DNA from 3 places in the Brevibacterium aurantiacum genome. Region 2 is predicted to be linked to each of the others. Evidence: riboswitches for the same ligand, from Rfam matches in the RefSeq annotation. Region 2 holds a riboswitch; each other region holds the start of a gene.
What was found. Region 2 has a riboswitch for thiamine pyrophosphate ahead of CXR25_RS04975 (ECF transporter S component). Riboswitches for the same ligand answer to the same signal wherever they lie in the genome.
Positions count from the first base shown of each region.

Region 1: it holds a riboswitch for thiamine pyrophosphate, as region 2 does, so the genes downstream of both, CXR25_RS03290 (TenA family protein) here and CXR25_RS04975 (ECF transporter S component) in region 2, are expected to answer to the same signal.
Region 3: it holds a riboswitch for thiamine pyrophosphate, as region 2 does, so the genes downstream of both, thiC (phosphomethylpyrimidine synthase ThiC) here and CXR25_RS04975 (ECF transporter S component) in region 2, are expected to answer to the same signal.

Region 1 is NZ_CP025333.1:724,146-734,402, forward strand. Features, by position in the region: gene CXR25_RS03285 (nucleoside/nucleotide kinase family protein) at 1-500, opposite strand, end outside; gene CXR25_RS03290 (TenA family protein) at 502-1,212, opposite strand; TPP riboswitch at 1,212-1,317, opposite strand; gene CXR25_RS03295 (VOC family protein) at 1,352-1,714, shown strand; gene CXR25_RS03300 (HutD family protein) at 1,761-2,276, shown strand; gene CXR25_RS03305 (hypothetical protein) at 2,490-3,818, shown strand; gene CXR25_RS03310 (catalase) at 4,046-5,533, shown strand; gene CXR25_RS03315 (amino acid permease) at 5,735-7,303, opposite strand; gene CXR25_RS18915 (glutamine synthetase family protein) at 7,715-9,079, shown strand; gene CXR25_RS03325 (gamma-glutamyl-gamma-aminobutyrate hydrolase family protein) at 9,060-9,875, shown strand; gene CXR25_RS03330 (aldehyde dehydrogenase family protein) at 9,872-10,257, shown strand, end outside.
Region 2 is NZ_CP025333.1:1,092,328-1,102,584, reverse strand. Features, by position in the region: gene CXR25_RS05020 (Ppx/GppA phosphatase family protein) at 1-99, opposite strand, end outside; gene CXR25_RS05015 (enoyl-CoA hydratase/isomerase family protein) at 122-931, opposite strand; gene CXR25_RS05010 (bifunctional 2-methylcitrate synthase/citrate synthase) at 958-2,079, opposite strand; gene prpB (methylisocitrate lyase) at 2,076-2,981, opposite strand; gene CXR25_RS05000 (MmgE/PrpD family protein) at 2,981-4,477, opposite strand; gene CXR25_RS04995 (putative quinol monooxygenase) at 4,740-5,042, opposite strand; gene CXR25_RS04990 (DUF4916 domain-containing protein) at 5,127-5,666, shown strand; gene CXR25_RS04985 (universal stress protein) at 5,782-6,690, shown strand; gene CXR25_RS04980 (purple acid phosphatase family protein) at 6,731-8,653, opposite strand; TPP riboswitch at 8,794-8,902, shown strand; gene CXR25_RS04975 (ECF transporter S component) at 8,935-9,555, shown strand; gene CXR25_RS04970 (ABC transporter ATP-binding protein) at 9,555-10,257, shown strand, end outside.
Region 3 is NZ_CP025333.1:478,991-489,247, forward strand. Features, by position in the region: gene CXR25_RS02165 (TRAP transporter permease) at 1-1,919, shown strand, start outside; gene CXR25_RS02170 (TAXI family TRAP transporter solute-binding subunit) at 1,936-2,928, shown strand; gene thiC (phosphomethylpyrimidine synthase ThiC) at 3,063-4,901, opposite strand; TPP riboswitch at 4,897-5,006, opposite strand; gene CXR25_RS18750 (hypothetical protein) at 5,110-5,307, opposite strand; gene CXR25_RS02185 (M18 family aminopeptidase) at 5,551-6,912, opposite strand; gene CXR25_RS02190 (DUF1684 domain-containing protein) at 7,089-8,603, shown strand; gene CXR25_RS02195 (M13 family metallopeptidase) at 8,775-10,257, opposite strand, start outside.

The DNA.
Region 1 (10,257 bases), 370 kb from region 2:
GGTACTGAGACCGTAAAAGGAACCTGCACCCACACGCTCGCATCCCACAGATCGCGAAGTTCGGGCCGGTGGAGAAAGATCCCATCCACGAGGAGGACACAGTTCTGCGGCAGGTCGAGCTGTGCGGGTAAAACGGTCACGTCGGCATCAACATCCCAGAACGATGGAACCACCGATGCTCCCTGTCTGAACGGAATGACGACGGATCGGATGAAGGCTTCGTAGTCATAAGAGTCCCGGTAGAAGGAATCGGGCCCACGACCATTGGTGTATCTGACCGAGCGGGGATGGTGGAATCCGTCGATGCTCAGCGACGCAACCGGGCGAAGCCCGTCCTGGGCTGCCAGTTGGACCAATTCCTCGGCGAGGACGCTCTTGTCCGCTCCATCGAGGCCGTCAATGGCCACGAGGCTGCGCCCACCGGCAGCGGACTCTCGCACTTGCGAGAGCAGTCGGCAGAGCACTGCGGCGCGAGTGCCGTCTCCGTTGGTGTTCGGCATCTCACCCCTGCACATACGCCTCATCGAAGAAGGCCAACTCCAATTCGACCGCTCGGTGCCAGATGCGCGACAACCTGTCTCGCACCGCGGCGGATTCCGCGTCCTCGCCAGTGGGGAAGACTCGCTCGAGTTCGTCGATGAGGAACTGCACCCACGCCCGGAAATCCTCACCACGGTGCAATTCGATCCACCCGGAATGGACTCGGCGTACAGGCATCGGTTCCGAGCGCTCGCCCCAATCGAGGTAGAGCCATTCGGCGATGACGAGCACGACCAGCAGGTCCGCGTAGGACGCCGAGTCGACGGCTTCGTACATGAGGTCACGGAAGCCCTCAGTCGGCCCAGTCAGCTGGGGGTCAGCGTAGTCGGTGGCAGGGACACCCACCTCGGCGAAGGCCGTGAGGAAATACGAATCCTCGTCGGCTTCGAGGAACCCGAGCTGTTTGGCAAACCGCAGCTTCGGCCCTACGGCATCGCCATAGGCAACGCATGCGCCGAGCATCGAGAGAAACGATTCGAAGAACTGGTAATCCTGGATCAGGTACTTCCTCATCACGGAGTCGTCGACCGTGCCGGCAAACAGTTCGGTGACGAATCTATGCCCGACCGCGGCCTCCCAAGCGGAAGACGCCTCCGCTCTCAGCGCCGCAACAGGCCCTCCTGGGGTCAGCCGAATGCTGCTGATCGTGTGTTTCGTGTCGACATCGCTCATCGGTGTCACTCCTCACTTCCTCCGCCGGTGCTTACCGGATCAGGTTCGAAGGGTCTGCTTGCGCACTCTCAGCGTCAGTCTTCTGGCGCTCCCCTGTGGTGTTTCGAGCCTAGCATCGGCGGCGCGTAGACTCACGACCATGGCTATCGCAAAGCAGCCCGTCATCGTCATCGATGCTCCCGACGCCGGTGAACTCGCGGAATTCTACGGAAAACTCCTCGACTGGCAGGTCAGAGTCGATGACGATGGCACCTGGGCAGAGATCACATCCGAATCCTGGCCCCCGATCTGCTTCCAGCAGGTTGAGGACTACCACGCACCCAGCTGGCCGGGGCAGTCCCACCCGCAGCAGATGCACATCGATGTCGTCGTCGATGACCTCGACGTCGCCGAGGCTGCCGTGGTCGAACTCGGTGCAGGGAAAGCCGTCGACCAGCCGGGGGACACCTTCCGCGTCTTCCTCGACCCGGCAGGCCATCCGTTCTGTCTCGTCCTGAACTGACGTTCTCACCAGCAGCCTCGAGCTGAGTCGAGACTAGAGTGATCACATGCACGTGATCACCTCTTTCGACGACCTCGAACCGGTTCCGTGGGCCAATGGGGCAGGGGAGGCGACCGAGCTCGTCTCACTCATCCAGTCCCAGGCTCTGACCCCGAACCTTCGACGCTGGCGCCTGAGTATTGCGCGATTGGACCGTCCTGCTGCGTTCTCGCCGCTGCCGGGCTTGGCGCGGACCTTCCTCCCCATCGGCGCCGAGGTGGCCCTTGAGATCGATGGACAGGTGCACTCAGTGACGCCGGCAGCGCCGGTGAAATTCCGTGGGGAGCAGAACGTCTCCCTCAGCAGTCTGGAAGAGCCGTGCTTCGCGCTCAACCTCATGGTCGAGACGGATGACCAGGCCACCTCGGAACAAAATGCCCTACAGATGACGACACAATTCACCGGTTCGGCGCTGTTCGCAGTCACCTTGGAATCGGGCCCCGGATACCCGAAATTCCAGCTGCTGGAACTCGAGCAGACGAACGTACTTCCGGGCCACCTCGGCGTGGCCATTCTGCACTGAAAAACGGGGCGTCGTGGGCGCCCGTTTTGGACCTGCGAATATCCTGCAAAGCGCCTGTCCTGTGCGTCACACAGGTCGGTATCATCGCAGGTCAGCGACCACAGAGTGGCCGTCTTCTCACAGCGTTGTCCCAGCCTTCGAAGAGGAGGGTCAGGAACCCCGAAAACAGCCAGCCGATACTGGACTCAGAGACCAGTCATCGGAGGTATTTTGGTGTCGAATCAGCATGAGTCAGGCAGACTGAATGAGCAAGAATGCACAGCGGCCGCGCAGGCGTCTCAGACCCTGCCTCTGATCACCGAAGAACTCGCCGCCACACATGCCAGAAACACCCAGTCGGCACCGACGGCGACCTCGCTTGTGACCACACCGGTGATGCCACCGAATCCGATCCGACGCGAAGAAGCGCCGGTGCCAACTACGTCGACCGAGTCGGCGACTCGGATGATGCAGGAGAACACCACAGCCGTCGACGAATCGACTGCGAAGGACGAAGTCGTTGAGAAGGAAAAGAAGGAGAAGAGCGCCAACAGGGTCTCGGCGACCCAGCTCGTCGCCGGTGCCGCAGCAGCAGCCACCTCCTCGGTCATCGGCGGGCAGCTGGGCGTGGCCGGAACGGTCGTCGGTGCAGGGGTCGCGAGCATCATCACCGGACTCGCGGTGACGCTCTACACCAGCAGCCTCGACAAGGGCAAAGAGAAGATCAGAGAAGTCGGCACGAAGCTCGCTCCGGCAGTGAAGGCGAAGTCACTCGGTGCCAAGACTCAGCGATCCCACGCCACCAGCACCTTCGGGAGCCTGAGCGACGAGGCGGACGCAGCCACGACCGTCGACGTTCCGTCAGCGCAGCACCCATCACCCGATGCCACCGAGGCGGCCAACGAGGAACCGAAGACGTGGTGGCAGAAGCTGCGCCGCAAACGCGTCCTCTACCCGGTGGCTATCGGGGTGGCGACATTCGGAATCGGCCTGGGTGCCGTAGTCATGGCCGAATCATTCACCGACGCCGACATCTCGCCCGGCACCTCACAGATCTCACGATCAGTGACCGGAGATTCCGGCACCGGGGATGACTCCGAGACATCGCAAGACGGCGGCGGCACTGCCGAATCCAGCTCCTCCGGGGACGATTCCCAGCCCGGCCAGAACCCGAATCAGGGCAGCGGAGCCGAGAGCTCGTCGACGAGTGAAGGACAGTCCACCTCGGCGAACGAGGGCAGCTCCACCACCTCCTCGACTGCAGATCAGACGGGGACCGACCAGGGCACCGATGCCAGTTCATCCACAACCACCGGCGACGACACCGCAGGAGCCGCCAGCGATTCAAGCGGATCCAGCAGTGCCGGAGCGGACACCTCGGGCGGGGGCGCAACCTCGACGGACGGGAGCTCGAGTTCCGGCTCGCAGGGTGAAGCAGGAAGCTCTGGCTCCGGCAGCTCGAGTGGAGGATCCAGCTCCAGCGGAGGCTCTGGTGACGGTGTGGGCAGCGGTTCCGGCTCGAGCTCTGCAGGCGGTGGAAGCGCCGCGACTGCCGCAGGCTGAGGGTCAGGAATATTGAGCAGGGTGGCCTTGGTTGTACCGAGTAAGGAACCTGGATAGCGTGAAAGTCGGTTGCGCCAGTCTTCTGCACGCTGCCAGGAACTCGATATCAGGGGAGCCGTGATCGGCCTTCGCTTCATCGCATACAGGCGAGCGATGTTCGTCCTATGATGGATGAAGTGGACCGGGAAGAATGACTCCCCGTCGCTCAATCGGTTGAAGGAGAAGCAATGACTAAACACGCTGATCATGAACATCCAGGATTCGACGGCACGAAGCCCTCGACGACCGAATCGGGTGCCCCTCGAGAGTCCGACGCGCATTCGCTGAGCGTCGGAGCTGATGGCCCTCTCCTCCTCCACGACGTTGCACTCGTCGAGAAGCTGGCACGGTTCGACCGCGAACGCGTTCCCGAGCGCAGCCCCCACGCCAAGGGCTCCGGCGCCTTCGGCGAACTCGAGATCACCGCAGACGTCTCCAAGTACACTCGGGCGAAGTTCCTGCAGAAGGGCAAGAAGACCCCGATGCTCGCACGATTCTCCACCGTCGCCGGTGAGCTCGGCTCACCCGACTCCTGGCGCGACGTGCGCGGATTCGCACTCAAGTTCTACACCGAAGACGGCAACTTCGACATGGTGGGCAACAACACCCCCGTGTTCTTCGTCCGCGATCCCATGAAGTTCCCCGACTTCATCCACTCCCAGAAGCGCACACCCGATTCGGGACTGCGCAGCAACAACATGCAGTGGGACTTCTGGTCGCTCTCGCCTGAATCGGCACACCAGGTCACCTACCTGATGGGACCGCGTGGTCTGCCCAAGACCTGGCGGAACATGAACGGCTACTCCTCCCACACCTACATGTGGGCCAATCAAGCCGGAGAACGGTTCTGGGTTCAGTACCACTTCCACACCGATCAGGGCGTGGAGAACATGAGCAACGAAGAAGCCGGCAAGCTCGCCGGTGAGGACGCGGACATCCATCGCCGCGACCTGTTCGATGCGATCGAGCGCGGCGACTACCCATCCTGGACCGTCAGCGTCCAGATCATGCCCTACGAAGAGGCCAAGACCTACCGCTTCAACCCCTTCGACCTCACCAAGACCTGGTCGAAGAAGGACTACCCGCTCATGGAGATCGGCAAGTTCACGCTCAACAAGAACCCGTCGAACCACTTCGCCCAGATCGAGCAGGCCGCATTCAGCCCCTCGAACACCGTGCCGGGCACCGGAATCTCGCCCGACAAGATGCTCATGGGCCGTGTCTTCTCCTACCCGGACGCGCAGCGCAATCGCATCGGCACCAACTTCAACCAGCTGCCGGTCAACGCTCCCATCACGAAGACCAATTCCTATGACAAGGAAGGTCAGATGGAGTACCACCATTCAGGTGATGCTCCGAACTATGCGCCGAACTCCTACGGCCGTCCGTACCAAGCCGAGGAGACTCAGGTCGAAGCGCGGTGGGAATCCGATGGTGAGCTGGTCCGCAGTGCCGCCACTCTGCACGCAGAAGACGACGACTTCAGTCAGGCACACACACTGATCCGCGAGGTCTACTCCGAAGAGGAGCGTCAGGGTCTCATCGAAACCGTCGTCGGTGCACTCAAGGACGGCGTGGAAGAGCCCGTGCTCTCCAACGTCTTCCAGTACTGGCGCAACATCGATGAAGAGGTCGGCCGCGCCATCGAGGACAAGTACAAGTCCGAGACTAAGTGAGTCGCGAGACCGCGTGAGTCGCGAAACCACGTGATCTGGCTGGCGGCAGCGGCATCAGCCCAGCACTGATGCCGTTGCCCGCCCTTCTTTGACAACTCAGCAACCCTCCGGGCGCTGAGCAACCCCGCTTAAGGTTGCTCAGCGCCCGGAGGGTTGCTGACATTGTGGGCACAGTGCGGGCGGGGTGTTGACCCCGCGAGCTCAGTCGTCGATCTCGTCGAGCAGCTTCTTCTCGTCGATGGCCAGCTGCTCCTTGTCGAGGTGCTGCATGAAGTGCTTCTTGCCCCTGGCGTACCAGAGCACAACGCTGATGATGAGCACCGCGAGGACCGCGATGGGGGAGTAGTTGAACGTCGAGATGGTGATCGGCAGCGTGGGCGGCAGGACGAACAGGATGCAGATCAGGATCACCCAGACGACTGCGACCCACCCGATGACCGCGCTCCAGCGGCCTAAGTTCCACGGACCCGGCTTGAACGAGTCGCCTTTGAGTCTGCGCAGCAGCACAGGTGCAACATAGGCGATGTAGAGCCCGATCACCGCCACGCTCGTCACCGCCAAGTAGGCGGTCTCATTGAACAGCGCAGGCACCGTCAGCACCGAGGACAGCACGATGCACAGCCAGATCGAGTTCGTGGGAGTTCCGGTGCGTGGGTTGACCTTCTTCCAGTACTTGGACCCGGGAATCGCGTCATCGCGGGAGAACGCGTAGCTCATCCGCGAGTTCGCCGTCACCGATGCCATGCCGCAGAAGAACTGGGCGCCGCAGACGATGAAGAGCAGGAACTTCGCCATCGTCGGATTGTTCAGAGCATCGAGGAACACCTGCGCAGGCGGCAGTCCCGTGGCGGTGGCGTTGAGCGCGGTCAGCCCTGCCTCGGAACCGTCTTGGATGGCGGCAGTGATCGAATACAGCAGGATCCACCCGCCGATGATCGAGATCAGCACGCTCATGACGATGCCCTTAGGCGCTGCGGTCGAGGCGTTCTTCGTCTCCTCGGCCACGTGGGCCGAAGCGTCATAGCCGGTGTATGTGTATTGGGCCATCAGCAGGCCCATGAGGAAGACGAAGGGCATGAACGTGAACCCGGTTTCGTTGTGCCAGGCCGTCATGGTCCAGCTGAACGACTGGTGCTTCGTCGGCATGATCCACAGGGCCGCGACGATGATGAGCACACCGACGATATGCCACCAGGCAGAGACGCCCGAGAGCAGGTTGACCAGGTTGACCCCGAAGGTGTTGAGCAGACCGTGCAGAGTGATGATGACGAGGAAGAGGATGAAGGTGTTGAGTGCTGTGGGCACGACACCGAAGGTCAGTGCCGCGAAGGCCATCATGGTCGTGGCCGCGCCGTAGTCGATGGCCGCAGTGACGGCCACCTCGCCGAGGAAGTTGAACCATCCGACGTACCAGGCCCAATGCCGTTTGTTGCGTTTGGCTAAGCGACCGGCCCAGAAATAGAGCCCACCGGCCGTTGGGTACTTCGAGCAGACCTCGGCCATGGCCAGCGCCACGCAGAGGACGAAGACGCCGACCAAGGGCCAGCCGATCGTGATCGCAGCCGGTCCGCCCGACCCCAGTGCGATGCTGTAGGAAGTGATGCAGCCGGCGAGGATCGAGATGATGGAGAAGGAGACGGCGAAATTGCCGAAGCCCGACATCCCGCGCTTGAGTTCCTGTTTGTACCCGAGCTCGGCAAGACTGGCCTCATCGGCGCTGAGGGCTGGACCTGGTGTCGGGTCATTGGGTGGTGCGGCTTCATTGCTCATGGAGAACACCGTTCTTCTCGAAATGATTGTTTCCAGAGGGCTCGGTCCGCGGTTCCGAAGTGGTCGTCGCTGACCGATCGGCATCGTCGGGATCAGGCCCGCCGTCGGCGCAGGCCCCGAAACCGGCGCATGCGGAAGTCACGAAATTAGTGCGTGACGCAGTTCACAACTCTGTTCTGTCGTTGAGCTTCTCACCGCGGAAATGGTTTGTCAATAGGTATTTGCGCAGACCTAAAAACAGAACTGTCCTCAATTTATCCGGGACTATTGCGTATCAATGGTTCGGTGGCATACCTTAAATGTGAGAGTCTTCCCAAGCCACCACTGCAGCGAAGCGTGATCACCGCAGGAATGCAGAGCGTCGCAAAGATGCGCACGCGTCACCTGGGCGTGCTACCGAAAAGAGGAACCATGAGCGTGACTTCATCAGACCTGACCTTAGAACAGCTGCAGGCAGAGATCGCCGCCGGCCGCGTCGATACCGTGCTCGTCGCCGCCACAGACATGCAGGGCAGGCTCCAGGGCAAAAGGATCACCGGACGGTTCTTCATCGACGAGGTGATGGACAACGGCACCGAAGGCTGCAACTACCTCATGGCCGCCGACGTGGAGATGAACACCGTCGACGGCTACGAACTCACCTCCTGGGAACGCGGCTACGGCGACCTCAAGTTCGTCCCCGACTACTCGACCCTGCGCCGCATCCCCTGGCACCCGGCGACCGTGATGGTCCAATGCGACCTGGCCTTCCTCGACGGATCACCGCTGAGCGTCTCACCACGACAGGTGCTCAAGGCTCAGCTGGAGCGCCTCTCGACGCTCGGCTACGCACCCATCGGCGCCACAGAACTCGAATTCGCCCTCTACAACACCGGCTACCGCGAGGCGATGGGCAACGACTACCGGAACCTCGAAGCCGCCAGCACCTACAACATCGACTACTCGCTCTTCGGCACCGGCCAGGTCGAAGGCTACCTGCGACGCCTGCGCAATGAGATGGACGGCGCTGGCCTCTACACCGAAAGCGCGAAGGGCGAATGCAACCTCGGTCAGCTCGAGGTCGGCTTCCGCTACACCGACATGCTCACCACGTGCGACAACCACGTCGTCTACAAACTCGGCGCCAAGGAGATCGCGGACCAGGAGGGTAAGTCGGTGACCTTCATGGCCAAGCCCAACGACCGCGAAGGCAGCTCCTGCCACATCCACATGAGCCTCAGCGACACCAACGGAACACCGGTCTTTCCTGCAGGCCATGGCACCGAGATGTCCGAGACGATGAAGCACTTCGTTGCCGGCGTCGTCGCCACTCAGCACGACTTCACCTACCTCTACGCTCCGAACATCAACTCCTACAAACGCTTCGCCGACGGCTCCTTCGCCCCCACCGCCGTCGGCTGGGGATGGGACAACCGCACCTGTGCCGTGCGCATCGTCGGCCACGGCCCGGCACTGCGCTTCGAACAGCGCGTCCCCGGTGCCGACGCCAACCCCTACATCGCGACTGCGGCTCTCATCGCGGCCGGAATCCACGGAATCGAGAACAAACTCGAACTGCCCGAGGCCCTCGAGGGCAATGCCTACACACAGGACGTGCGGAGCATTCCGCGTCGCCTCCACGACTCCGTGGCCGCCTTCGGATCCTCCGACATCGCCCGCAGCGCCTTCGGCGACGAGGTCGTGGACCACTACACCCACGCCGGCAAAGTGGAGATGGCGGCCTTCGACGCAGCGGTCACCGATTGGGAGGTCCGGCGTGGCTTCGAACGACTCTGATCAGAACCCAGCCGCTGACCCGGGGCCCCACCGCCCACTCATCGGCCTGCCCACCTACTACGGCCGCGGCCAATTCGGAGTCTGGGACAGGGACGCGGCGTTCCTGCCCAGCGTCTACGTCACCGCCGTGACCAGGGCCGGTGGCCGCGTCGTCCTCCTGCCACCGGAAGATCCGTGGACGCTTGCCGAGGTGGCCGAACTCGACGGCATCATCCTCACCGGAGGCGATGACGTCGACCCCGCCCTCTACGATGCTCAGGCCCATGCCCGCACCCAGGCGCCCAATGTGCGTCGCGATTCCTTCGAGATCACCCTGTACCGTCACGCCCGCACCGCGAAGGTGCCGGTGTTCGCGATCTGCCGCGGCGCCCAGATCGTCAACACCGTCCACGGCGGAACCTTGCACCAGCACGTGCCCGACCTTGCGGACTTCGGCGCTCACGAGGCAGAGAAGAAGGACGAATTCGCCGAGGTGGCCGTGACGACTGCGCCCGACACCGCCGTAGCCGGCCTGATCGGAACCGGTGCCACAGTCAGGTGCCATCATCACCAGGCCATCGACCGCCTCGGCGATGGACTGATCGTCAGCGCACACGCCGCCGACGGGTGCATCGAAGCACTGGAAACCCCGGACGGGTCGATGCTCGCGGTGCAGTGGCACCCTGAAGAGACACTCGAAGATCTGCGCCTGTTCACCGGACTCGTCGAGGCCGCGGCACGACGCGCACAGAAGACGAAACCCGCACCACCACTGAACGCCACACCACCACAGACGAAGGCGGAGGCCCACCGATGACCGAAGTGATCAACCCCGCGACCGAGGAGCTCATCACCTCGGTCGAATCGCACAGCGCCGAGGCGACGAAGGATGCGATCGGCCGGGCCGCCTACGCCTTCACCCGGTGGCGGACCACGGCACCAGCCGAGCGAGCCGAACTGCTGCGCGCCTTCGCCCGCGCTGTCGACGCCGATATCGACAACCTCGCGGCACTCGAAGTCGCCGAGGCCGGACACACCATCGGCAACGCCCGGGGCGAGGCCGGCAACGTCCGCGACGTCCTCAACTACTTCGCTGGGGGAGTAGAACGCCACCTCGGCGATCAGATACCAGTGGCCGGGGGCGTCAATGTCACCTTCAACGAACCACTCGGAGTCGTTGGCATCATCGTGCCATGGAA
Region 2 (10,257 bases):
TTTGTGGGAGGTCGCGGGCAAGGGAGGGGCTCCGACATGAGCGTCGACCACGAGGAGGTGGACGCTGTTGGACCCGATATCGAGGACTGCTAGGCGCATTCGATCAGTTTAACCTCAGAATTCATTCCTCGACCCAGTCCGTGCCCCGGAAGCCGAACTCGGGCGGGCGCTTGGCGAAGAACGCCTCCTGTCCGCGGGCGATCTCTGCCTGGTAGGCCTCATCGAGCCACTGCGGTGGGTTGAAGGCGGAATCGGCCGTGGCGCTCTCCGTCAGCTCCCCGCACAGGACTGCTTTGGATCCCAGCTGGGACAGTCGTGAGAGACCGACGATCTTCTCCCCCATCGTCTGTGCCGACGCCAGCGGAGCCTCGGAGACTTCGTGGAAGAAGCCGAGTTCGCGCATCTGGTCGAACTTCACGATCGATGCGGTGACCAGCAGATACCTGGCCCAGGCGTCACCGAGAACGCTCGCCAGACGCCGAGTCGGACCGGGAGGGTAGACGAGCCCGAGCTTCGCAGCCGTGACCCCGAAGATCGAACCGGGGGCGGCGATGCGGATGTCGCAGGCCGCCGCGATCTCGGTCCCTCCACCGACGCAGTTGCCGGTGATGGCCGCGATCGTCGTGGTGCGCGAGTTGGCCACAGCCGCCTCGGCGGTGGAATTGAGCTCCCAGAAATCATCGAGGGGAACATTGAGATCGGCGATGTCGGAGCCGGCGGAGAAGTGCCCGGCGGCACCCGTGATCACGAGTGCACCGATCGAGTCATCGGCGTCGACACCGGCGATGATGTCCGGCAGTGCCCGCCACATCGGGCGGGAGATGGCATTGCGTTTTTCGGGCCGATCGATGACGAGGGTTCCGACTCCACCGGTGACGGTGAAGTCGAAACCCTCGAGATCGACCGGACGGTATGTGCCGTCAACGGTCATGTGCACAGCCTTTCAGCGTGAGCTTCTCAGCCCCGGTCTGCGGGAACTTCGCGCTGCTCGTGACCGTCGTAGGCGCTCAGCGGACGGATCAGAGCGTTGTTGGCCTGCTGTTCCATGATGTGAGCGGTCCAGCCGGTGATGCGGGCCATGACGAAGATCGGTGTGAACTGATCGGTGTCGAAGCCCATCAGGTGGTAAGCCGGGCCTGACGGGTAGTCGAGGTTCGGGTAGATGCCCTTACGACCCACGAAGTCCTCTTCGAAGGCGTTGTAGAGATCGAGGAGATCGGTTGCGCCCTTGGCCTCGACCATGTTCTCGAAGGCCTTGCGCATGGTGGGCACGCGCGAGTCGCCGTTCTTGTAGACACGGTGTCCGAAGCCCATGATCTTGGCCTTCTTCGCCAACGCATCGTCGATCCACGCCGATGCCTTGTCGGCAGTGCCGACCTCTTCGAGCATCGCCATGACGGCCTCATTGGCACCGCCGTGGAGGGGTCCCTTGAGGGCGCCGACGCCGCCGGCGACTGCCGAGTACAGGTCAGCCGTCGTCGAGGTGATGACGCGGGTGGTGAACGTCGAGGCGTTGAACGAGTGCTCCGCGTAGAGGATCATCGAGATGTCGAAGCAGCGCACGACCGCCTCGTCGGGAACCTCGTCGAAGACCATCTTGAAGAAGTTCGCGGCGTAGCCGAGGTCCTTCGTCGGCGCGACCGGGTCGAGGCCGTGGCGGCGACGGTGGTCGATGGCCACGATCGTCGGCAGCTGTGCGTAGAGACGCTCAGCCTTGGCCAGGTTGGCCTCTTCGCCTTCGACATCAGCATCAGGATCGACGGCGCCGAGGTAGGACACCGCGGTCTGCACCACGTGCATCGGGTGGCAGTCCTTGGGCAGATCGAGGATGAGCTGGACGAGCTTGTCGTCGATTCCGCGCTGCCCACGCTCGCGGGCCTGGAATTCCTCGAGCTGAGCCTTGGTCGGCAGTTCGCTGTTCCAGATCAGATAGGCGACTTCCTCGAAGCTGCAGTTGGCTGCGAGCTCCTGCACGGGGTAGCCGCGGTAGGTGAGCGAGTTCGTTTCCTGGACTACCTTCGAAACGGCCGTGGTGTCGACGACGACGCCGGCGAGGCCCTTCTTGATTTCTTCGGTCACTGGTGACCCTCCTGTGAAAAGTTGAATACGGCCGCGTCAAAATCGTTGTACGCAGCGTAGTCGATCGTGTCGTACAGGTCCGCACGGGTCTGCATTCCCTCGAGCAGGTCCACCTGTGTGCCCTGGTCGCGAATGGTCTGCAGGCCCGATTTGATCGCACCCATGGCGAGACGCAGAGTTGTGACCGGGTAGATCACGACTTTGACTCCGACGTTCGCCAACTGCTCGGTCGTGAACAGTTCGCTCTTTCCGAATTCTGTCATGTTCGCCAGAATCGGAACATCCACGCTGCTGGCGAATTTCTCGAATTCGCCGAGGTCCCGCATGGCTTCGGGGAAGATCAGGTCCGCTCCGGCGTCGACGTAGGCCTTCGCGCGGTCGATCGCCGCGTCCAGACCTTCGCCTGCGCGGGAGTCGGTGCGGGCACTGATGACGAAGTTCTCATCCCGACGGCCCTTGACGGCGGCCTTGATGCGCTTGGACATCTCAGCAGCGGTGACAACCTCTTTGCCGTCGAGGTGGCCGCAGCGCTTCGGGTTGACCTGGTCTTCGAGGTGCATCCCCGAAATTCCGGCGTCTTCGAATTCCTGGATGGTGCGGGCCACGTTCATGGCTTCACCCCAGCCGGTGTCGGCGTCGATGAAGGTCGGCAGGTTCGTCACCCGGGCGATGTTGCGTCCGTGATCGGCCACCTCGGTGAGGGTGGTGAGACCGATGTCGGGCAGGCCCATGGCCGCGGAGAAGGCACCTCCGGAGATGTAGACGCCCTCGAATCCGGTCTGCTCGATGATCTGAGCGTTGATCGGATTGATGGCTCCGGGGAACTGGACGATCTGGTCACCGGCGAGGAGCTCACGGAACTTCGCGCGGCGCTCAGCCGGCGTTGTGGTTGCCCCCAACATCAGAAGATGCCCTTCGAGCCGGTGTGCTCGAGGCCGTCAACGGTGAAGCTGAGTTCGGCCACGCCCTTGGCGTCGAGGTTCTCGAGGTTCTCGGCCAGGTCGATGAAGCGAGTCTGCTCGGCACCGGTGAGGATGCCTTCGGACAGGGTCTTGAACTTCTCGATGTAGTTCGCACGGGCGAAGGGACGGGCACCGAAGGGGTGCGCGTCGGCCACGGCGATCTCATCGACCAGGGTCGAGCCGTCTTCGAATTCGATCTCCACGCGGCCACCGAAGGCCTTCTCGTTGGGATCGGTCGAGTGGTAGCGGCGAGTCCATTCCTTGTCTTCGGTGGTCTCGATCTTGTGCCACAGCTTGACTGTCTCGGGACGTCCGGCACGCTCGGGAGCGTAGGAGTGCTCGTGGTGCCAGCCCTGATCCTCCATGGCCACAGCGAAGATGTACATGATCGAGTGATCAAGGGTCTCGCGGCTGGCCTTGGGATCCATCTTCTGCGGATCGTTCGCGCCGGTGCCGATGACGTTGTGCGTGTGGTGCGAGGTGTGGATGACGATGCGCTTGATCTTCGTCAGGTCCTCGATCTCGCCGCCGAGCTTGCGGGCGAGGTCGATGAGCGCCTGCGCCTGGTATTCGGCGGAGTGCTCCTTGGTGTAGGTGTCGAGGATCGCGCGCTTGGCCTCGCCTGCACCGGGCAGAGGGATGGTGTAGCGGGCCTCGGGGCCGGAGAGGATCCAGGCGATGAAGCCGTCTTCACCTTCGTAGATCGGGTTGGGCGCACCCTCGCCGCGCATGGCACGGTCGACGGACTCGACGGCCATCTTGCCGGCGAACGCGGGAGCGTGTGCCTTCCACGAGGAGATCTCGCCCTTGCGGGACTGGCGGGTCGCGGTGGTCACGTGCAGGGCCTGCTGGATGGCCTGGAAGGTGACCTCGGTGTCGAGGCCGAGCATGGCGCCGATGCCGGCTGCTGCCGATGGGCCGAGGTGGGCGACGTGGTCGATCTTGTGCTCGTGCAGGCACATTCCCTTGACCAGGTCGACCTGGATCTCGTAGCCGGTGGCGATGCCGTTGATGAGGTCCTTACCGCTGATGCCCTTGTGCTGGGCGACTGCGAGGACAGGTGGGATGTTGTCGCCGGGGTGTGAGTACTCGGCGGCGAGGAAGGTGTCATGGAAGTCGAGTTCGCGAACGGCGACTCCGTTGGCCCAGGCTGCCCATTCCGGGGAGAAGTGCTCACCAAGTGGCAGACCGAAGACCGTGGCTCCGGGTGAGTAGGGGTGGGTCTGTGCTTGTTCCCGAGCGTGCAGCGGGGCCGAGCGGCGCACCGAGGCTGCGGCTACCGAGGCGTTGTCGATGACGCGGTTGATCACCATTTCGGTGACCTCTGAATCCACTGGAGTCGGGTCTGAGGCGACCTCGGCGATCTTCCAGGCGAGTTGGTCTTCACGAGCCAGGTTCTCTGAGCTCTTGTACGTGCGGACTTCATGATCGATCATGGTTAACCCCTTCAAACGTCCTTGACCGTTCAGGTCTGAGAGTGGCTGACACAACTGTAGGCTACGTCACTTCTCTGTCACGGTCTGGTCAGAATTTTATCTCGACATCAAGATACTTTACCCGAAGGAACCTCGATCCCACCACCCAGTCCCGCCTACCGAAATTCGGTCGGGCAGTCGCGGTGGAAGGCAGTGATTCCAGGAAGTTCCGGCGCGAGGACTCAGTCGTGGAGAACTTGTGGAACGCTCGGTCGTGGAACGCTCAGTCACGGAGTGGGGATCCGACGACGTCGAAGTGGAATCCACCGAACTCTCCCGACAGCATGGGGCGGGCGGCCTCAATCGAGGCCTGCACTTCAGGGAGTTCCAGCGAGGCCCGATGCGCCTCGGCACTCTCCCACAGCTCGACGACGAAGACGGTGTCGGGCTGTTCATCATTGACGCCGACCTCGTAGCTGAGACAGCCGACGCGAGACAGATGATCGCTGCGCGCGGTCAGATGCTCAACCAGGGCGTCACGCTGTCCGGGTCGAACCCCAAGGGCGCCTGCATTCGCGAAGACCATGCTGCCGATAATACCAACAGCAGTGACCTGCGTCACTGTCGCCTGCCAGGCTGGGCCGCCAGTGAACTGTGCCACAATTGACCCATGACGCGCACTGCTCTGGACTTCGACGAGAACTGGTTCGACGATGCCGAGTTCGCCCAGCTGCGACGGCGACTGCCGATCCCCTATGTCAATGCGATCCCCGTGCGAGTGGGCGAATCGGGAGACGTCGAGCGAATCGGCCTCCTGCTGCGCAGCCTGGACGACGGAACGCTCGGGCGAGAGGTCGTCGGCGGGCGAATCCGCTTCCACGAGAGCATCCGCTCGGCGCTGATGCGCCATGCGGAGAATGATCTCGGACCGATGGCGCTGCCGGTCATCCCGCCTGCGATCGCACCGTTCCACATCGCCGAGTACTTTCCCACCGAAGGATCGTCGCTCCTCCACGACCCCCGCCAACATGCGATCTCGATGTGCTTCATCCTCGAAGTCCGCGGCGAGTGCACCCCTCGTGCGGATGCGCTGAGTCTCGATTGGCTGACACCGGAGGAGACTCTGCGCTCCGACATCGTCGGCGAGATGTGCCACGGCCAGGAGCACATCCTCCGCTACGCTCTGGCTCATATGGGCTTCGCGATCTGAAGATTTTTCTACACTCCGTAGAAGAACCTTGGTAGACTGAGTCCACGAGGACGGTTCTGATGACGGGGGCCATCGTCCTCGTCCGGGTACAGTCGGCCCCCACGGGAGGTCTGCCATGACTGCCGAGAACCGCTCCGCTGACCAGACATCGACCAACCTCGGAATCCTCGTCGGCTACGACGGCTCCGAACTCGCCGCGCGCGCCCTCGAATACGGTGCAGCCGAGGCCACGCGTCGCAAAGCCCCTCTCACCGTCGTCGCCGCGTATACCGTTCCCGCGATGATCTATCCGAACATCGCCTCCATGCCGGAGGAGAACGAGGAGGAAGCGGCACTTCGGGCGGTCGAGAAGCGCCTCGGCGAGGCAGCCGGACTCCTGCGAGACCATGCGGGCAAGGTCTCCTACCGGGCAGATCAGGGCGACGCGGCCGGTGTGCTGAGGGACCTGAGCGCCCACGCCCGGACCGTGGTCGTGGGAGCCAGGGGCCGAGGCGGATTCATGGGCCGAATTCTCGGCTCGGTGTCTACGGCACTGCCCGCCCATTCCCACTGCCCGACGATCGTCGTCCCGGACCACCGCACGGAGCCGGACGGTGCTCGCGTGGTCGTCGCAGTCGACGGCTCAGACGCCGGGCGTCTGGCGATGTTCACCGCCGCCGAGGTGGCCAACTCGCGAAGTGCCGCCCTCGACATCGTCTCCGTCCTCCCAGCCGGAGACGAGTGGCTCTACTGGTACCCCGAACTGGAACTGAGCGCCGAGGTCTCCGGACGGAGGAAGAAGCAACTCGAGACAGCGCTCGAGGCCGAAGTCGCGGCAGTGGCCCAGCAGTTCCCCGATCTGCCGGTGAGTGCCGAGGTGCCCATCGGCGACCCTGTCGAGGAACTCCTCGAGGCCACGAAGACCGCACAGCTGACCGTCCTCGGCACTCGCGGGCGAGGAGCAGTCAGAAGTGCACTTCTGGGTTCGGTGTCACGCGGAGTCCTCCATCATGCCGATGGCCCGGTCATGGTCGTTCCGAGCTGAGCCGAGCGCGTCAGCGCAGAGTGGCTCAGCGCCGGCTGCGTCAGCGCAGGCTGCGGCGACGTTTGGACACGAGCAGCAGCACGGCCCCGATGATGACTGCGCCCGCACCGAGGCCGATCGGCAGTCCGAGCTGAGTACCGGTGCGCGGCAGATCGCCGCCGTCCGCAGCTGAATCTGAGTTCGCCGAGGTTGTGCCGGAGTCGGCGGGGGCAGCGGAGGCGGCGTTCGCGTCTGCGCCGTCGGATTCGGTTGTGCCGTCGTTGTCAGTCGCACCTTCAGCCTCAGTCGTGCCGTCGTTGTCAGTCGTGCCGGCAGTCGCAGCGTCAGAATCGGCACGTTCCGAGTCCGAGTCCGAGTCGGACTCAGCTCCGTCCGAGCTGGTGCCCGCATCCGCACTGTTCGAGCCGTCGCTTGAATCAGTGCCGTCGGCCTCCGGTGACGCGCCGTCGGCTTCAGCTGACACGCTGTCCGCTTCGGCTGAAGCACCATCCGCGTCCGCCGAAGCACTGTCGGCGTCTGCCGAGGAACCGTCGGAGCTTGCTGCAGCGTCTTCTGCGTCAGCGTCTGCTCCGGCGTCGGTTCCCGGCTCGGGTGCGTCATCGCCGGAGCGGGTGATCTCGACATCGTCGATCTGCTCGGACGCCGCCTGTGCTTCAGCCTGCTGCGCGCCTTCTGCTGGGACCTCGTAGGTCGTCGCGCGCAGCGCTTCGTCGCTGACCCGCACTCGGGTGAAGGCGGGGATGTCGTTGTGGACGCTCTTGGCCTCCCAATCCAGACCCGGAACATAGTCGTAGAATTTCGATCCCGAGGACGAGGTCAGAGTCAGGTACATCGTCTGCCCTTCCTCCTTCTCCTGCTCGAGACCGGCATCGGAAGACTCGACCTTCTTGCCTTCGGCATCCATGAGGAAGGTCCGGTTGTAGATGTGGTCGTGACCGGACACCACGAGATCGATGTCGTTGCGCGCAGCCACCGGTGGAATCGCCTCACGCAGCCGCTTCACGTCGAGGTCGCTGTTGTGGGTCGCGGTCGAATAGATGGAATGGTGGAACCCGAGGACCGTCCAGCGCGCCTCGTCCCCGTGCTCGGCCACGACCTCATCGATGAACTCCGCATGCTCGTCGGTGTCGGAGTCATTCGAGTTGATATTGATGAACAGAACCCCCGAATCGATGAACCAGTAGTCACCGCCGGACGCAACGAGTCCGCCTTCACCGTGGTCGCTGCTCACGTTCGGGCGGTTGAAGTGCTGCTCATAGGACTTCGAAGCGACATCATGGTTGCCGATCGTCGTCGCCTGCGGAACTTCCTGAGTCGCCTCCGGAGCCAGGTACTGCTCGTACTGCCCCTGGTCACCTGCTGAGTTCACCTGATCGCCCAGTGAGAAGAAGAACCGCGGATCCTGCGCGGTCTCCAGCCCCGAGTTCAAGGTCCTGTCCCAACCAGTCGCGTCATCGGGCTGCCCGCCGCCGGCCCCGACCTGCGGGTCACCGAAGACAAGGAATTCGCTGTCGCCGCCGGAACCACCCGTGTCGAACTGCGCCACGGCTGAGTAGCCATCCTCTTCGCTGCCGACCTGGTAGGAGTATTCGGTGTCCGGCTCCAGACCGGTCATGCTCGCATGATTGTAGTGGCGCTTGAGATCGGTCGACAGGCCCGAGTCGCTGGTCTCGGCGCTATGGGCATCCTCGGGCAGAGCCGAGCCCTCAAGCTCCGAGGTTTTAGCCCAGCGGACCTCGCCGTCACCGGAGTTCTCGCTCATCCATGACAGGTTGCGAGAGCTCTCATCCGCCCCGACCTGCAGCACCACATCGGAGATCGCGGACTCCTCGTCCGCCTCTGGCTGCGTCGAGGGCGAGGTCGAGGGCGATTGCGTGGGCTCGGCAGGTGTGAGCCCGGCATGCGCAGGGACAGGTACTGCGACGAGAGCCGCCAGCAGTGCCGAAACGGACAGAATACTCATCGGAGATCTCAGGTGTTGTGCTTTCACCCGAATATTCTTACCCGTCGGTAATGAAAGCTCCGCCGCCGACGTGCGACCGCCGAGTCAACGGCAGGTGAACTTTCCGTAACGAGCTCTGCGCGTCGACTGGGGTACAGTGGTTCTCACGACAGGGGAGCGCCGAAAGGGGCGCTGAGAGTGCAGATGAAGCTGCAGACCCTCGAACCTGATGCGGCTAGCACCGCCGAAGGAAGTCGAGACTCTTCTACCCCTCCTTGATATGAGGAGGCACTATGCCAGAAATGACTGCGCCGGATTCCGCTGTGAAGACCGCGCCCCACTATTCCCAGGTACCGGCGACGAAGCAGTGGCGGGTCGTCGACTACGTTGTCACCGCCGTGCTGGGAATCGGCGTCGGACTCATCTTCTGGGTCCTGGCCCTGAGCTGGAAGGTCCTCGAACTCGGGTTCCAGGCCTTCCCTCCATCGATCGGCCTCATCGCCGGCCTCTGGGTCCTCGCCGGCCCTCTGGCCGGTGCCATTATCCGCAAACCCGGTGCCGCTCTGCTGTGCGAAATGATCGCCGCCATCGTCGAGGCGGTGCTGGGCTCTCACTTCGGAGCCACCGTTCTGCTCTCCGGACTCGTCCAAGGCCTCGGCGCCGAACTCATCTTCGCGGCCTTCGGCTATCGCAGGTTCACCCTGTGGGTCACGAGCTTGGCCGGGCTGCTGGCCGCCGCGTTCATGTCCGTGAGCGAGAACATCATGTACAACGCCGAATGGCAGTTCGGCTACCAGGCTGCCTATGCCGTGTGCGCGATCATCTCCGGCATCGTCATCTCCGGCATCGGCGCCTGGTTCGCCTACCGGGCGATCGCGAAGACCGGGGCCCTGAGCGCCTTCGCCTCCGGCCGAGCGCGCTGATGGCCCTGCCGATTCGCGCCCGCGGGTTCTCGTGGCGCCATGCCGACCGTGATGAACCCGCGGTCGGTCCCCTCGATCTGGACATCGCAGCAGGTGAGAAGGTGCTTCTGCTCGGCCCGTCCGGGGCAGGTAAGACCACCCTCCTGCATGCGATCGCCGGAGTTCTGCCTGCCGAGTCGGGTGAGGCAGATGGTCAGCTTCTCATCGGTGACCGTCCACCGGATCCGCGCCGAGGTGAGACCGGGCTGGTCCTCCAGGACCCCGATTCGCAGGTGATCTTCTCCCGGGTCGGTGATGATGTCGCCTTCGGCATGGAGAATCTGGGCCTGCCCGCCGACGTCATCGCCGCTCGCATTCCAACTTCCCTTGCGGCAATGGGCCTGGGTCTCCCCCACGACCATCCCACCGCTGCACTGTCCGGAGGACAGAAGCAGCGTCTGGCGCTGGCAGGAATCCACGCGATGGCACCGCAGGTGATCATCCTCGATGAGCCGACGGCCAATATCGATCCGGATTCCGCCGCCTCCGTTCGGGATGCTGTCCTCGAGACCCAGGCGGCTACCTCGGCGACGATGGTCATCGTCGAACACCGGGTCGGACTGTGGCTCGATCACGTGGACACCGTGATCGTCCTCGGCCCAGCGGGCCTGCTTGCCCAGGGTCTGCCGAGGTCGGTCTTCGGTGATCCTGCGCTCGCCGAGG
Region 3 (10,257 bases), 610 kb from region 2:
TTGCCGAGGCTGTCGATAGCACCGGCACGGTCGACAGCGCCACGACAGCTGGCAACCCCAAGACGGCCGGCCAAACCAAGGCGAAGCGTCGGTCGAACGACAACCCCTCGATCATCGATTGGGTCCTCGTCGCCCTCACGTTCCTCACCTGTGCCTACCCGGTGCTGCCCTTCTTCTCCGGCGGCTTCAACGAGTTCCTCAACCGGCAGGGTTCGCTGACCTCACTCGACGTCATGATGGGCGGAGTTCTCCTGCTCCTCGTTCTCGAGGCAACACGGCGAACCACGGGCCTGATCCTGCCGATCTTCTGCCTCGTCTTCTTCCTCTACAGCTACTACGGGGCCTATATTCCGGTCAGTTGGCCAGGCTCCCACGCCGGCCAGAACTTCGATCAGATCGTCAACGCCCTCTACAACGATGCCTCCGGCTTCTACGGCATCCCCCTCGACGTCGCTGCCACCTACATCGTCCTCTTCACGATCTACGGTGCGGTCCTCGACAAGACCGGGGCAGCCAGCTTCTTCATCGACCTCAGCTTCTCCCTATTCAAGAAATCGAAGGCCGCACCCGGGCGCACCGTCGCACTCTCCGGTTTCCTTCTGGGTACGGTCTCCGGCTCCGGCACAGCCACAGCGGTCTCACTGGGCGCCGTGACCTGGCCGGTGCTGAAGAAGGCCGGGTATCCGAAGGAGAACGCAGGCGGAATGCTCGCCGCCTCCGGCATCGGCGCGATCCTCTCACCCCCAACCCTCGGCGCCGCAGCCTTCATCATCGCGGAGCTGCTCAACGTCTCCTACGGTCTCGTCCTGCTCTGGGCAGTGGTCCCGACCCTCCTGTACTACCTGGGCATCTTCCTCGCCATCGAGATCGACTCCCGCAAGATCGAGGTCGACTACACGCCGCCCCCAGGCCTGCGCGCGTGGCCCATCCTCAAGAAGGGGTTCTACCACTTCATCTCATTGGGCATCATCGTCGTCTTCCTCTCCATGGGCATGGCACCCTTCAAGGCCGTCGTCTACGCCACCTTGGTCGGGATCGGCTTCGGCATCATCGAGATCGTGCTCTCCCGCCTCGGCGAGCCGAAGACCATCCTCAAAGCGGTCTGGGACGTCTTCTACGGGGCGCTGTCGACCGGCATCCGTTCGGTCCTGCCGGTCACCAGCGTATGTGCGGCCGCGGGCATCATCGTCTCAACGATCACGAAGACCGGCCTTGGCCAAGTCATCTCCGACATCCTCATCAAAGGTGCGCAGGCACTGTCGACAGACCCGACTGCGGTCCTCATCTTCACCTGCATCTTCGCTGCCGTTGCCGTGACCATCCTCGGCCTGGCAGTGCCTGTGACGGCCTCGTTCATCATCAGCTGGGTCATCGTCGGCCCGGCGCTGATCTCACTCGGTGTCCCCGAGGCCGCCGCCGCGATGTTCATCTTCTACTACGCGGTCCTGTCCGAGGTCTCACCCCCGACGGCTCTCGCGGCCGTCGCGTCCTCAGCGATCACCGGCGGTCGGGTCATCGCAACGATGTGGCAGGCCTGCAAGTATGCGATCCCTGCCTTCCTCGTCCCGCTGGCCTTCACCTTCACCCCCGAAGGTGCCAGCCTCGTGGCCCAGGGCGGGTTCATCGGCGCAGTGTGGACCGGGCTCGTCTCCGCGTTCGCCGTGGCCGCACTTGCCGCCGGTGCCGGTGGCTGGATCATCCGCCGTGCGGGCTGGCCCGAGCGCATCCTGTGCTTCATCGCCGCAGGAGCCCTGCTCTACCTCCAGCCCATGTCGATGATGATCGGGTTCTCCGCTCTCATCCTCGCCGTCATCGTCCACCTGCTGCTGCGTCGCAAACCGAAGACCACCTCGGCGACTACCAGCGATATCGGATCCACCGAAACACGCTCGACCGGATCTCTGGCCGAGTCCAACTGAGAAAGGGACGAAGTCCATGAAGCGAACAAGGATGTTCACAATCACGGCATCAGCCGTTGCCGCGGTGCTGGCGTTGAGCTCATGCGGCGGTAAGCAGGAAGCCAAACCGGCAGGCGAGGGAGGTGGCGACTGCACCGCGGCCTCAGGGCAGATCACGGTTGCCACAGGTAACTCGACGGGCGTGTACTACGTCCTCGGCGGCGGTCTGGCGCAGATCATCTCCGACAACACTGACCTCAAGGCCACCGCGGCCGAGACCGGTGCCTCCGTGCAGAACCTGCAGCAACTGGCCAAGGGCGACTTCGACATCGCGTTCTCCCTCGCCGACACCGCCGCCGACGCGGTCTCCGGTGACGCGGACTTCAAGGAGGCCGAGGACATCTCGGCGCTGACGCGCATCTACGACAACTACACCCACGTGGTCGTGCGGAAGTCGGCGAACATCAAGTCGATCAAGGACTTCAAGGGCAAGACGATCTCCACCGGTTCGCCGAAGTCGGGCACCGAGGTCATCGCCAACCGCCTCATCGAATCCGCCGGACTGGGAGACGGTGACGTGACGAAGCAGCGTCTCGACCTGGCCAAGACCGTCGACAGTCTCAAGGACGGCACGATCGACGGCATGGTGTGGTCCGGCGGCCTGCCCACTGCCGGTGTCACCGACCTGTTCACCTCGAACGGCAAGGACGTGGAGATCCTCGACATCTCCGACCTCGAGGATCCGATGAAGGAGATCAACCCCGTCTACGAGGTGGCCGAGATCCCCGGCGAGACGTACAAGGGCGTGGACGAGGTCAAGACCATCGTCACCCCCAACGTGCTCATGGTCCGCAACGACATGGACGAAGGCACCGCGTGCGCCCTGACGACGCTCATCTACGACAAGAAGGATGACCTCGTGAAGGTCCATGCGGCCGCAGATGAGATCAACCTCGACACCGCCGAGGCGCCCGATCCGATCCCGCTCCACCCCGGTTCGCAGAACGCCCTGGATGAGCTGAACAAGTAGGGGAGTGGGGAGGGTCGCGGGGCAGTGCCCTCCGTTTAGGCTCGATCTACAGAAAACAGCCCTGTTTCAAAGCTGGGCTGTTTTCCGTAGATCGAGCTGTTAGCACAGTCGCCCCAGCCCGGCACCCCCTCCCCTCACCCCTGGGGTGGGCCCATGGTGGGTTCGGGGAGGTAGACCTGCCCTCCCGCGGCGAGGAACTCGCGGCTTTTGTCCTGCATTCCGGCGATCGCGGCCTGGGTTTCGGCGCTGCCGTAGGTGTCGCGGATGTCCTGGGAGATGCGCATGGAGCAGAACTTCGGTCCGCACATGGAGCAGAAGTGTGCGGTCTTCGCGGGTTCGGCGGGCAGCGTCTCGTCGTGAAACGCCTCGGCGGTCTCCGGGTCGAAGCCGAGCGCGAACTGGTCGCGCCAGCGGAACTCGAAGCGCGCCTTCGACAACGCATCATCACGGTCGCCGGCCCCGGGGTGGCCCTTCGCGAGATCCGCTGCGTGGGCCGCGATCTTGTAGGTGATGACTCCGGTCTTGACGTCGTCGAGGTCGGGCAGGCCCAGGTGCTCCTTCGGCGTGACATAGCAGAGCATTGCTGTGCCGTACCGTGCGATCTCTGTTGCCCCGATCGCCGAGGTGATGTGGTCGTATCCCGGCGCAATGTCGGTCACCAGCGGACCCAAGGTGTAGAAGGGAGCGCCGTGACACAGTTCCTGCTGGCGTTCGACGTTCTCCCGCACGAGGTGGAGTGGAATGTGCCCGGGCCCTTCGACCATCACCTGGACGTCGTGGGTCCACGCGCGCTCGGTCAGCTCGGCCAAGGTGTCGAGCTCGGCGAACTGGGCGGCATCGTTGGCGTCGGCGATGGAGCCTGGGCGTAGTCCGTCGCCCAGGGAGAAGGCGACATCGTACTGGGCGAAGATCTCGCAGAGCTCGTCGAAGTGGGTGTAGAGGAAGTTCTCCTTGTGGTGGGCCAGGCACCAGCCGGCCATGATCGAACCACCGCGCGAGACCATGCCCGTCACCCGATCGGCAGTGAGTGGGACGTAGCGCAGGAGCACTCCCGCGTGGACGGTCATGTAGTCAACGCCCTGCTCGCACTGCTCGATGACGGTGTCGCGGTAGATCTCCCAGGTCAGCGCGTTCGCATCGCCGTCGACCTTCTCGAGTGCCTGGTAGATCGGGACGGTGCCGATGGGGATCGGGGAGTTGCGGATGATCCACTCGCGGGTGGTGTGGATGTCGTTGCCGGTGGAGAGGTCCATGAGGGTGTCGGCACCCCACTTCGCGGCCCACTGGAGTTTGGTGACCTCCTCGGCGATGGAGCTGGTGACCGCCGAGTTGCCGATGTTCGCGTTGATCTTGACGAGGAAGGCCTTGCCGATGATCATCGGTTCGGATTCGGGATGGTTGATGTTGTTGGGGATGATCGCGCGTCCGGCGGCGAGCTCGGAGCGGACGAGTTCGACATCGCACTGTTCGCGCAGCGCCACGAAGCGCATCTCCGGGGTGATGATTCCCTGCCGGGCGTAGTGCATCTGAGTCACCGTGCGGCCGGCCTTGGCTCGACGCGGAACCGGCTTGCGGCCCTGCCACTGCTGGGAGGGAGCGCCGCGGCGCACGGCGGCTCGGCCGTCATCGGCGATGAGATGTCCGCGCGCCTCATACGTTTCGGTGTCGACGCGCGAGTCGATCCAGGGGAAGCGCAGCGCAGGCAGACCCTGCTCAGGGATGCTGCCGGGACCGGAGGTGCGGTAGACGTGGACGGGCTCATTTGGCCGAGAGTTCGAGTCGTCGAGTTCGATGCGCGTGACAGGCACGCGGATTCCGTGCTCGGCGTCCTCGATCCACGCCTGCGAGTGGGTCGCGTACTGTTCGGTGGAGAAGGCGTCTGGGTGCTCCTCGGTGGAGAACGTGTCCGGGTGCTCCTCGGCCGAGGAGACAGCGGTGGTGTGGTCGGTTGTTTCAGGGGTGAATGCAGTCATCTGCAGTCCTCACTTCCTACGCCGGTATCAACCGGATCAGGTTCTACGGTCTCAGGCGGTTTCAGCCTGATCTCAGCCTCTTCAGAAGGCTCCCGTGGGGTCGTGCAACTTCTATCACGCCCAGCGGCGCCGGGACAAACCCGCAGTGCCGCGCAGACACCTCGAACTGAGGCGCTGACCTGGGAATTCAGTTAAGAATAATCCGCTGTCAGTGAGCGGGCGAGGCGCCCCGATCGACGATGCGCGGCCGGTGCGTCGCGATCGACGCTGAGTGTTCGGTGCGTCGCGATCGACGGTGAGGGGTCGGTGCGACTCGATCATCGCCGCGGTCGAAAAAGTCGTCAAGGGCGACGAGTTTTTCGACCGCGGCGATGATCGAGAGCAGTTCTTCGCACGAAGCGACCACTCGTTTCGCCGAAAGGTCCGGCTGTCGAGGCTCCGACTGCCGAAGCGTCCGGCCGGCTGGCGAAGTGAGCGGTGGCCGAGGCGCTCGGCGGGCGAAGCGCTGGGCCGCCGAGGCACCCAACTCAGGCACCCAACTCAGGCACCCCGCGTCCGCCCCGCGGCCGGCCGGCTGCCGAGGCGTCCCGATCGACGATGCGCGGCCGGAGCGCCCCGATCGACGCTGAGTGGCCGGTGTGCCGCGCGGCTACGCGCCCTGCAGGAAGGTCGTCGCTGCGGCCCCGAGGGCCACGACGTCGCTGATGGCGACCATTTCGCGCGCCGAGTGCATCGAGTACAGTGCCGGTCCCACATCGACGGTGGTCATGCCCAGGCGGGTCGCGGTCAGCGGGCCGATCGTCGACCCGCAGGGCATCGCATTGTTCGACACGAAGTTCTGGTACTCGACCCCGGCCGCCGCGCAGGCCTGTGACCAGGCCGCGGTGCCCACGGCATCCGTGGCATAGCGCTGCTGGGCGTTGAGCTTGAGCAGCGGACCACCGCCGAGGCGGGGGCGGACATGAGGGTCGTGGCGTTCCGGATAGTTCGGGTGGGCGGCATGCCCGGCATCCGAGGATACGCATATCGACGAGGCCAGTGCAGCCAGGTACTCGCTGCGCGTCGAGCCCGGGAACAGGGAGGCGATGATGCGTTCGGTGACGTCAGCGAGGAGCGGCCCGCAGGCACCGGAACGCGAGTTCGACCCGATCTCCTCATGATCGAATCCGGCGAAGAGCGCGATGGAATCCAAGGACGCAGCATCGACGTCGACCAGGGCATTGACTCCGGCGTGGACGGAGAGCAGGTTGTCCAACCTCGGCGCGGCGAAGAACTCTTCCTGGGCACCGAAGAGCCCTGGGGACTGGACGGGGATCGTGTAGACGTCGTGTCCCACGACCTGCTCAGGATCCACCTCGGCGGAGGCGGCGAGGATCTCGATGACATCGGCTTCGGCCAAATCTGCCAGGCCGATGATCGGAGTGGTGTGGCGCTGCTTGTCCAACGTCAGACCGTCATTGACCTGCCGGTCGAGGTGGATGGCCAGCTGCGGGATGCGCGCGATCGGCGGGGTCTGAGCGAGGATGACGGAGCCGTCGGCGAGACTGAGCTGCCCGGCCAGTGCCAGTTCCCGGTCGAGCCACGAATTGAGCAGCGGGCCGCCGTAGATCTCGACGCCGATCTGGCGGGTTCCCTCGGTGGTGAACTCATCGCCGGGCTTGAGTTTGAAGGCTGGGGAGTCCGTGTGAGAACCGAAAACGCGGAAGCCGGGAATCGTGGTGAGGCGTCCACCCGAGTTATCGGACTGTTCACTCGCGTCAGTCTCGGCGGCATCGGCTTTGCCTGCTGGAGTCCGCCATGCGATGATCGCACCGTCGCGAATGACATAGTGGCCCTGACCTGGCTCGAGAGACCAGACCTTGCGCTCATTGAGTCGGCAGAAACCTGCGGCCTCCAATCGTGCAGCCGCCGTCGCGGTGGCATGATAGGAGCTGGGAGAAGAACTGATGAAGTCTGTCAGATCGGCTGCGACCTGGGTTTTCGTACGTGATCTCACGGGCGATGTACTCATTTCCACAGCCTATCGTTTGCGGTAGCTTTGGCCACAAGGGCATTGGTTCTCGAATCCGCGTCGACACGGCGGCGGGGGAGGGGCCAGTGTCACAGGAGCCATCGACCGCTCGGACTTCGTCGTCCATCGCCCGAGTACCAGCGCCGAGAAGTAACGCAATGCAAGGAGTGTTCGAAGTGAACCAGTTCGTGACCGAATGGAACACCTGGAGGGATTCTAGGAACTCGGCACTGGCGACTCCCTTCGGCTGGCTCAGCGTGTCCGGTCTGCACTGGCTCGAAGAGACGACGACCTGGCCCGAGGCTCCCGGTACCTTCACCATTGATGACGATGGCTGGGTCAGCGTGGCCCTTGAACCCGGGACCAAAGCCGGTCCTGCTGCCGCGACCTTCGACCTCATGAGCAAGTCCGCCGAGGCGGGCCCGAACACCAATGATGCGTCTCCTTCCAGCTCGGCTTCGGTGCTGAGCGACACCACGGTCCTGCCGAAGATCCCAGAGATCTCAGGGCCGGAGGTGCGCGTGGAAGAGAACGGATTCAGCGCGAAGCTGCCCACCGGTGGGTCCCTCCAGTGGTTCACCGTCGGCAGTGTGCTCTACGAACTCATCGACCGTGCCGGCCGAATCGGGATCCGGGTGCGTGATTCCAAATCGCCGCTGCTGGGCAAGTTCTTCGAAGTTCCCGTCTTCGACCCGAACCCCAACTTCGTATTCCTCGCCAAGTTCACTCCCTTCGACAAGCCCGAAGTGCACACGATCAACACCGCGCAGGATGACCTGCAGGTCCAGACCCCTGCAGTCGGAACCGTGACCTTCACCAGCGAGGCAGGCGAGGTGACGCTCTTGGCCACAGGCAACCCGGCCAGCGGTCTGCAGCTGGACTTCCACGACTCCACGAACGGCGTCTCAACACCCGCGTGGAGAACCCTCGACCTGGGCATCCCGAACCATGACGGCTCACTGGTCGTCGACTTCAACCGGGCCGTGAACTACCCGTTCGCATTCACCGCCTTCGCCACCTGCCCGGCCCCGATCGAGGGCAACGTCGTTCCGTTCGACGTCACCGCGGGGGAGCGCACACCACCGTTCTACTTCTCTGAAGCCGGCATCAACGTGCCGTTCCTGTTCTATGTGTGGTGGGACGAGGAGAGCGCCAAGGTGACCCGGCCGTGGTATGACCGGTTCGGGCTCGACATCACGCTGCTCAACCCGAACCACGAACACAGCGCTCTGTCGCTGGTCGGCTTCGACGGTGTCGCCATGTCCGGAGCCGACGTCACCCCACTGTCCCGCAAGGCACGGTCGCGCCTGATCAAGGTCGCGACCGAGGCACTGACTTCTCGTATCCCGGTGATCGGCATCGGCGCCTATGCGGAGTTCGTCATCCGGGCGCAGCGTGAACTGCGCGAATCCGAAGGGTACGTCGACGGCATCGAGCAGGAGTACGCGGGCACGGACGGCAAGCTGCTCATCGTGATGAACAATGAGCTCGCGCCCCAGAACGCCGGCTTCGACGTCGTGCACACCGATGCCAGCGGACTCCTCTACATCGAGATGCCCTATGACATTCCGCTGGAGTCGAATTTCGCTGAGATCGAGGACTTCGAAGCCGCGATGGAGTCCGATGCCCCGATCAACAGTTGGGAAGAGTTCGACTTCCGCGTGGTCAGCCTCATCCGCCAGCACCGCTGAGGACTCGGCGGCACACGCACACGCCGAATGAGCCGAATGAGCCGAGAGCCCGAATCTCAGCAACCCGAAGGGCGCTGAGCAACCCCGCTAAAGGTTGCCCAGCGCCCTTCGGGTTGCCGGGATGAAGCCCGCCTACACGCTGCGCCTACACGCTGCGCCTTCGTGCCGATCTCACCAGATGGTGACGCGCTCTTCGGGGGCGAGGTACATGCCGTCGGATTCGGTGACCCCGTAGGTGTCGTGGAAGGCGGTCATATTCTTCACTACCTGGTTGCAGCGGAACTCCTCCGGAGCGTGCGGGTCGATGCTCAGCCGACGCACGCGCTCCTCGGTGCGCATCTTCGCCCGCCAGGCCTTGGCCCAGGCTTCGAAGAACGTCGCGGCCTCATCAGCTGACGGCACCCGTCCCAATTCCAACTCGAGGGCTTTCCAGCCGATGGACAGTCCGCCCAGGTCGCCGATGTTCTCACCCACGGTCAGCGCGCCGTTGACGTGCTGCGCTTCGTCCAGACCGGCGGGAACAAGTGCCTCGTACTGGGCGATCAGCGCATTGGTGCGCTCCTCGAAACGCTCCCGATCCTCGGCCGTCCACCAGTCGACGAGGTTGCCGTCGCCGTCATAGCGTGAACCCTGATCGTCGAAGCCGTGCCCGATCTCGTGGCCGATGACCGCACCGATGGCACCGAAGTTCGCCGCCACATCACCGGCGGCGTCGAAGAACGGTGGCTGCAGGATCGCGGCCGGGAAGACGATCTCGTTCATCACCGGGTGGTAGTAGGCGTTGACGGTCTGCGGCGTCATCAGCCATTCGGTGCGGTCGATCTCCTTGCCGATGCGCTTGATCTGACGCGCATGCTCGGCGCGGGCGCAGCGGCGGACGTTGCCGACCAGATCGGAGGAGTCGATCGCGGCCGGGTACTCGCGCCACACCTCGGGGTAGCCGACCTTCGGCGTGAACTTCGAGAGCTTGACCAGGGCCTTCTGCTTCGTCTCCTCACTCATCCAGTCGAGCTCGTTGATCGACTTGTCGTAGGCCTTGATGAGCATTTCGACGAGGTGGTCGATGGCGTCCTTGGCCTCCGGTGGGAACTCCTGGGCCACGTAGAGCTTGCCCACTGCCTCGCCGAGGAGGCCCTGCACCAGTCCGACACCGCGCTTCCAGCGCTCCCGCAGGGCAGGGGTGCCCGAGAGGGTGCGGGCGTTGAAGTCGAAGTTCTCCTCGACGATCTCATCGGTCAGCAGCGAGGCTGTGGCGGAGAGGACCGAGAAGCGCAGCCAGATCTTGATGGTCTCGATGTCGGTGCGCTCCCACTCCTCGGCCATGCCGGTTACGAAGGAGGGCTGGCCGATGACCAGGTAGGTCAGCTCGTCGTCGGCATCGGCGGTCAGGGTGGAGAACCAGGAGTCGAAGTCGAAGCCTGGACCCAGTTTGCGCAGCTCATCAAGGGTGACCTTGTTGTAGGTCTTCTCCGCGTCGCGGCAGGCGACCCGGTCCCAATGGTGGCGGGCCAGGGAGGTTTCGAACGCCATCACCTTGGCGGCCACCTCGGCGTCGGAGATGTTGCTCCTGGTGCCGATCCCACCGAGGGCGGACATCTTCTTCACGTGCTCGACGAACTTCACGCGCACCTCGGCGTGGTCGTCGTTGAAGTAG